2 linked regions of the Frankia alni ACN14a genome follow. The protein of the gene in region 1 binds, or shares a complex with, the protein of each later gene. Links are inferred from orthologs where the notes say so. Each region holds a gene or a part of one and is shown on either strand. Other genes may lie near its edges. The genes, in order: secY and secG.

Region 1 (3,162 bases):
GCAGCACCCGTCGGCGGGTCGGGATCGCGTGGACGACCTCGTTGTTGACCGAACTGCAGATCGACGCCGGGTACGGCGGCTGGGCATAGCCCTTGAACGAGGGGATTCCGCCGTCGTCGCGGATCGTCTTCTCCGCGAGGGCGTCGAGGTCGGCGGTCGTCACGCCGGGGGCGACCGCCTCACGCAGCCGGGCGAGCGTCTTGGCGACGAGCAGGCCGGCCACCCGCATCTTGGCGATCTCCGCCGCGGTCTTGATCTGGACGTGCTCTCGTCGCGCCACGCTCTCGCCTCGGTCTGTGTCCGTGTCCTGGTCCGATACCCGATGCTAACCGTCGACCCGGTGCCGGCAGTACGGACGATCATCCGAGCCACCGGCGCCCACCCCGAGGACCGCCGTCGGCCGCCACCCACCGCGAGGGCGGGACCCGCTGGGCGGCGGACGTCTCAGTCCCCGTAGTGCCGCAGCGCGTCGAGCGCCCGATCGGTGACGTTGTCCACCGGGCCGGTGGCGTCGATGCCGATCAGGATGCCCTTCTCGGCGTAGTACGCCACCAGCGGCGACGTCTGGTCCGCGTACACCTCGAGCCGGTGGCGTACGGTCGCGGCCTGGTCGTCGTCGCGCTGGAACAGGTCGCCACCACACCGGTCGCACAGGCCCTCGACGGACGGCGGGTCGAAGTCGAGATGCCAGATGTGGCCGCAGGCGCGGCACGTCCGCCGGCCGGAGAGCCGCCGCACCACCTCGTCGTCGTCGACGACGAGCTCCAGGACCACGTCCAGGCGGGTTCCCATCCCGTCGAGCATCTGCCCGAGCACCTCGGCCTGGGGAACGTTGCGGGGGAACCCGTCGAGCAGGAAGCCCTTGACCGCGTCGTCCTCGGCGAGCCGGTTGCGAACCATCCCGATGGTGATCTCGTCGGGCACGAGGTCACCGGCATCCATGAAGGTCTTGGCCTTGACGCCCAGTTCGGTTCCCTGTCGCACGTTCGCTCGGAAGATGTCCCCAGTCGAGATCTTGGGGATGGACCGCGCCTGGGCAATGAACGCGGCCTGCGTACCCTTTCCGGCACCGGGCGGTCCCACCAGTACGAGGCGCACTACCGGAGGAAACCTTCGTAATTGCGGAGCATGAGCTGGCTTTCGATCTGCTTCACGGTTTCCAGCCCCACCCCCACCATGATCAGGACCGAGGTGCCCGCGAAGGGGAACGGCTGGTCCTTGGTCAGGTTCAACAGTGCCAACGGAAGGACCGTGATCACCCCGAGGAACAGCGAGCCGGGGAGAGTGATCCGGTCTAGGACGTGTTTGAGGTACTCCGCCGTCGGGTTACCCGGTCTGATCCCGGGGATGAACCCACCATACTTCTTCATGTTGTCCGCGACCTCCGTTGGGTTGAAGGTGATCGCAACATAGAAGTAGGTGAAGGCGATGATGAGTGCGAAGTACGTCACGAGATAGAGCGGATGGTCCCCGCGAGAGAGATACCTCTGCTCGAAGTCCTGAAAGCCCTGGTTGCTCCAGACCTGCCCGGCGAGCTGCGGGAGCTGGAGCAGGGAGGAGGCGAAGATGACGGGGATGATCCCGGCCTGGTTGACCTTGATGGGCAGGTAGGTGGAGGTGCCCCCGTACATCCGCCGACCGATCAGCCGCTTCGCGTACTGGACCGGGATCCGTCGCTGGGACTGCTCCACGAACACCACGAAAACCATGATCGCGAGCCCCAGCAGAATCACCAGGCTGAACACCACGCCGCCGGCGACCTGGAGGATCCGGCTGCCCTCGGAGGGAAGCCGCGCCGCGATCGAGGTGAAGATCAGCAGCGACATGCCGTTGCCGACGCCGCGCGCGGTGATCAGCTCACCCATCCACATGATGACCGAGGTGCCGGCGGTCATCGTGATGACGATCGTCGCGACGCGGAACAGGCTCGTGTCCGGGATGATGGCGGCCGAGCAGCTCGGGAAGAGCCGTCCGCTGCGGGCCAGCGCCACGATGCCGGTCGCCTGCAGGACGCCGAGCGCGATCGTCAGGTAGCGCGTGTACTGGGTGAGCTTCTGCTCGCCCGAGCTGCCTTCCTTCTTGAGCTGCTCGAGGCGGGGGATCACGACGACGAGCAACTGGATGATGATGCTCGAGGTGATGTAGGGCATGATGCCCAGCGCGAAGATGGAGAGCTGCAGCAGTGCGCCGCCGCTGAACAGGTTGATCAGCGAGTAGACGTTGCTGCTGTCGGCGCTCGCGCTGTTGAGGCAGGTGTTGACCGCGCGGGTTGAGACGCCGGGCGACGGCATGACGCTGCCGAACCGGAACAGCACCACGATCCCGACGGTGAACAGCAGCTTCTTGCGCAGGTCAGGAGTGCGGAATGCCCGCGTGAAGGCGGTGAGCACGGCTCCTCCTGCTGGGATTGCGGACCGACGGGGAGTGGACGTCCTGCCCTGTGCGGAGCGCCTACGTCGGCCGGCGGTCGACGTTGGTTAGGCGACTGTAACAGGACACCCGGTCCACTCGTCCGGACATCACGCCCAGTAAGCAGCGGTGGCCGGGAAGAACCTGTCTGATGCCGGTGCGCGCCGGGGTGTTGCGGGGGCTGCCCGGACAAGCAGGGCGAGGGGCGGCCGTGGGGCCGCCCCTCGCCCGGGGTCTCAACTCTGGGTGACGCTCCCGCCGGCAGCCGCGATCTTCTCTCGCGCGGAGGCCGAGAACGCGTCGGCGCTGACGTGCAGCGCGACGTCGATGTCACCGTTGCCCAGCACCTTCACCGGCAGCTTGGCGCGCACTGCCCCCTTGGCCACGAGGTCGGCCTTGGCCACCTCGCCGCCCTCGGGGAACAGCTCGGCCAGCGTGGACAGGTTCACCACCTGGTACTCCACCCGGGCCGGGTTGCTGAAGCCCTTGAGCTTGGGCAGCCGCATGTGCAGGGGCATCTGGCCACCCTCGAACCGGGCGGGCACCTGCTTGCGGGCCTTGGAGCCCTTGGTGCCACGACCGGCCGTCTTGCCCTTGGAGCCCTCACCGCGACCGACGCGGATCCGGCTGCGGTGGGCGCCGGGCGCCGGACGCAGGTGATGCACCTTCAGGCCACGGCCACGCTCGGTCTGCGCCGAGCCGGCGTCGCCCTGGGCGGACGCACCGCTGGCGGTCTCGCCCTTGTCGGTCTTG
Region 2 (3,100 bases), 3.8 Mb from region 1 along the record:
GCCGGGGACGTTCCGAACGGGGCACCGAGAAGGGTAAGAACAGCGTGAGCAAGGACAAGGGCACCGGGCGGCGGACACTGGTGGCCGGCAACTGGAAGATGAACCTCAACCACCTTGAGGCCATCGCGCTGGTGCAGAAGATCGCCTTCGATCTCAAGCCCGCGGAGCTCGAGACCGTCGAGGTCGTCGTCATTCCTCCGTTCACCGACCTGCGCAGCGTCCAGACGCTGGTGGACGGCGACAAGCTCGCGCTCGGCTACGGCGCACAGGACCTCTCCCAGCACGGTTCCGGCGCCCACACCGGCGACATCAGCGGGTCGATGCTGGCCAAGCTCGGCTGCTCCTACGTCGTCGTCGGCCATTCCGAGCGCCGCGCCGACCACCACGAGGACGACGCCCTGGTCGCCGCGAAGGCAAAGGCGGCCTACGCCGCCGGGATCACGCCGATCCTGTGCGTCGGCGAGGTCGAGGAGATCCGCGCGGCCGGCACCCACGTCGAGCACGTGCTGGGCCAGCTCGCCGGGTCGCTCGCCGGGATCACCGCCGAGCAGGCCGCGACGATCGTCATCGCCTACGAGCCGGTGTGGGCGATCGGCACCGGCCGCACGGCGTCCGCCCAGGACGCCCAGGACATGTGCGCCGCCGTGCGCGGGAAGCTCGCCGAGCTCTACGGCGACGCGGCGGCCGCGGGCATCCGCGTCCTCTACGGCGGCTCGGTGAAGGCGGCGAACGCCGGCGAGCTGTTCACCATGCCCGACGTCGACGGCGGGCTTGTCGGCGGGGCCAGCCTCGTCGCCGAGGAGTTCGTCGGCATCGTGCGCAGCGGCCCGCCCGCCTGAGGCAGCCGCACCGAGCCCCGACGGGGCAGTCGCACCGAGAGCCCGGTGGGGGTGAACCCCGCCGGGCTCTCGTCGTCGGGGCGCGGTGCCAGATCTCGACGCGCGCAACGCTCGCCCCCCGGCCGGACCCGGCGGCGCATCGCCCGCACCCGGCGGGGTGCGTCACCACGGTCCGGGCGGGCGGGTGCGGTACCTTGGCGGAACCGTCGAGAATCGGCCGGCCGGGCCGTTCTGTGCGCGGCTGCCCGCCGTACACCCGGTCACGCGCCTGGCCCCTCACGGTGCCGGTTCCGGCGAGGTCTGGCCGGCGCGGGCGGATATTGTCGCATGACGACGTGTGCCGATACCGCCTGCCCCCCGACGGTCGCCGGATCCACCCACGTTGTTGGCAGGCGCAGGTTGCCGAGGAGCAGGAGCTGGTCTGAATGACGGTCGGTCTGTCGATCGCCTTGATCATCGCGAGTATTCTGATGATCCTGCTCGTCTTGTTGCACCGGGCCAAGGGCGGCGGTCTGTCCACCCTGTTCGGTGGGGGAGTGTCCTCGTCGCTCGGGGGTTCCTCCGTCGTGGAGAAGAACCTCGACCGGCTGACCGTCCTGGTCGGGACCGTGTGGTTCGTCTGCATCATCGGTCTCGGTCTGCTGCTGAAGAATTGAACGCCCCGCGTGCGCGCCGGCGCCCCCGCAGGGCGGCGGCATCCCGACTCGCGGCGCTCGCCGCCGTGCTCGCCGTCGCGGTCGCGGCCTGCAGCGGCGGTTCCGGCGGCTCCGGCCGCCTCGCCGCCCCCACCAGCCCCACCCCGACGGCCGCCGCCACGACCCCGCCGGCCGCCAAGCCCGGGGGCACCCTGCGCATCGTCGCCCAGCAGATGCCCAGCGGAGACCCGGGCTGGGCCGACCAGCCCGGCGAGCAGGCCGTGACCCGCCTCGTCACCCGCCAGCTCTACAGCTATCCCGCCGACGCCGACCCGGCGAAGTCGACGGTCCCGCGGCCCGACCTGGCCGCCGGGGCGCCGATCGTCACCGAGGAGGGGCTGGTCTACACCGTCCGGCTGCGGTCGGCGGCCCGCTGGGACACCCCGAACCAGCGGCGGATCACGGCCAACGACGTCGCCCGCGGCCTCAAGCGGCTGTGCGTGCCGCCGGACCCCTCCCCGCTGCGCGGCTACTTCGCCGCGACGGTCGTCGGCTTCCGCGAGTTCTGCACCGAGCTCGCGGCGACCCCGGTCGCGGACGCCGCCGCCTTCGTCGAGAGCAGCACCATCGAGGGGGTGGAGATCGTCGGCGACGACACCGTCGCGTTCCACCTGCTCGCCCCGGTGAATGACTTCGTCGACGTGCTGGCCCTGCCGGCGGCGTCGCCGGTGCCGCTGGAGGCGCTCGCCTACCCGCCCGACTCACCGGAGTACCTGCGCAACCTGGTCTCCGACGGGCCCTACCGGTTCACCATCGCCCCGGACGACGATGCCACGCCGGGCTACCGGCTGGCCCGCAACCCGTCGTGGAGCGCCTCCTCGGACGGCATCCGCCGGGCGCTGCCCGACCACATCACGATCACCGACGGGCTGACCCCCGAACAGATGCAGCAGCAGCTCGAACGCGGCGACGCGGACATGGCGCTCGACGGTGAACTCCCGGCCGGCCGGGCCGCGGAGCTGGCGAAGGCCAAGGATCCGCGCCTCGTCGTCGACCCGGTGGGGTCCACCCTGGCGCTCACGGTGGGCCTCGACGGGCCGTCCGCGGCCGCGCTGCGCGAACCGGTCATCCGCCAGGCGCTGCCGTACTGCGTGGACCGGGTGAGCCTGGCCGCGGCCCTCGGCGGCCCCGAGTTCGCCTCGACCACGGGCGGCCTGCTGCAGGAGCCGATGACCGGCTACCACGACGCCGACCCCTTCCCGAGCCCCGCCGGCCTCGGCGACCCGGCCCGCTGCCGGGAGGCGCTCAGCCAGACTCCCGGCGGCCCCGTCACGGCGCTGTCGCTGCTCACCACGGACAGCGCCACCGACGCGGCAGTCGCCGAGGCGCTGCGCACCGCGTTCGCCCGCGCCGGCGTCCGCCTCGACGTGCGGATCCGCACGGGTGCGCGGTTCGCCGCCGCGGCGAACCAGCCGACCGGCCAGTTCTGGGACCTGGCGCTGTCCACGATCACCCCGGCGTGGTTCGGTGACGCCGGGCGCACGGTCTTCCAGCCGCTGCTGGACGAGGACTGGCTCGGACCGCGGCCCGCCGACGGCGGCTACCGCGATCCGAACGCCTCCCGCC

Evidence for each region.
Region 2: the proteins of secY (region 1) and secG are in contact, whole or in part, in a crystal structure (PDB 5AWW), measured with the Thermus thermophilus proteins. The link is inferred for Frankia alni ACN14a from one-to-one orthologs. Residues at the interface, in WP_096411648.1 of Thermus thermophilus: Leu14, Gln16, Arg17, Phe20, Ile34, Pro35, Pro37, Ile72, Arg108, Arg109, Asn112, Gln113, Arg116, Ile117, Ile120, Pro145, Gly146, Trp147, Phe152, Phe155, Val156, Val159, Thr160, Val162, Ala163, Gly164, Ala166, Leu167, Trp170, Glu173; in WP_223903268.1 of Thermus thermophilus: Tyr5, Ile9, Tyr12, Leu13, Ala16, Leu19, Val20, Val23, Leu24, Gln26, Glu27, Pro28, Gln30, Gly31, Ala32, Asp34, Leu35, Met36, Gly37, Gly38, Ser39, Ala40, Asp41, Leu42, Phe43, Ala45, Arg46, Val48, Tyr53, Thr56.

What each region holds. Positions count from the first base shown.
Region 1 is NC_008278.1:1,169,416-1,172,577, reverse strand. The notes cover bases 245-3,094. They hold secY (preprotein translocase subunit SecY), read right to left. Parts: upstream 2,391-3,094; coding sequence 1,098-2,390; downstream 245-1,097. Other genes in these bases: rplO (50S ribosomal protein L15), read right to left, coding at 2,646-3,094; FRAAL_RS04795 (adenylate kinase), read right to left, coding at 445-1,098; map (type I methionyl aminopeptidase), read right to left, coding at 245-280. Outside these bases: more of map, read right to left, coding at 1-244; more of rplO, read right to left, coding at 3,095-3,162. UniProt on the Bacillus subtilis protein: The central subunit of the protein translocation channel SecYEG. Consists of two halves formed by TMs 1-5 and 6-10.
Region 2 is NC_008278.1:4,972,540-4,975,639, reverse strand. What follows is about bases 92-2,879. They hold secG (preprotein translocase subunit SecG), read left to right. Parts: upstream 92-1,264; coding sequence 1,265-1,495; downstream 1,496-2,879. Other genes in these bases: FRAAL_RS20040 (ABC transporter substrate-binding protein), read left to right, coding at 1,492-2,879; tpiA (triose-phosphate isomerase), read left to right, coding at 92-839. Outside these bases: more of tpiA, read left to right, coding at 1-91; more of FRAAL_RS20040, read left to right, coding at 2,880-3,100. UniProt on the Bacillus subtilis protein: Involved in protein export. Participates in an early event of protein translocation.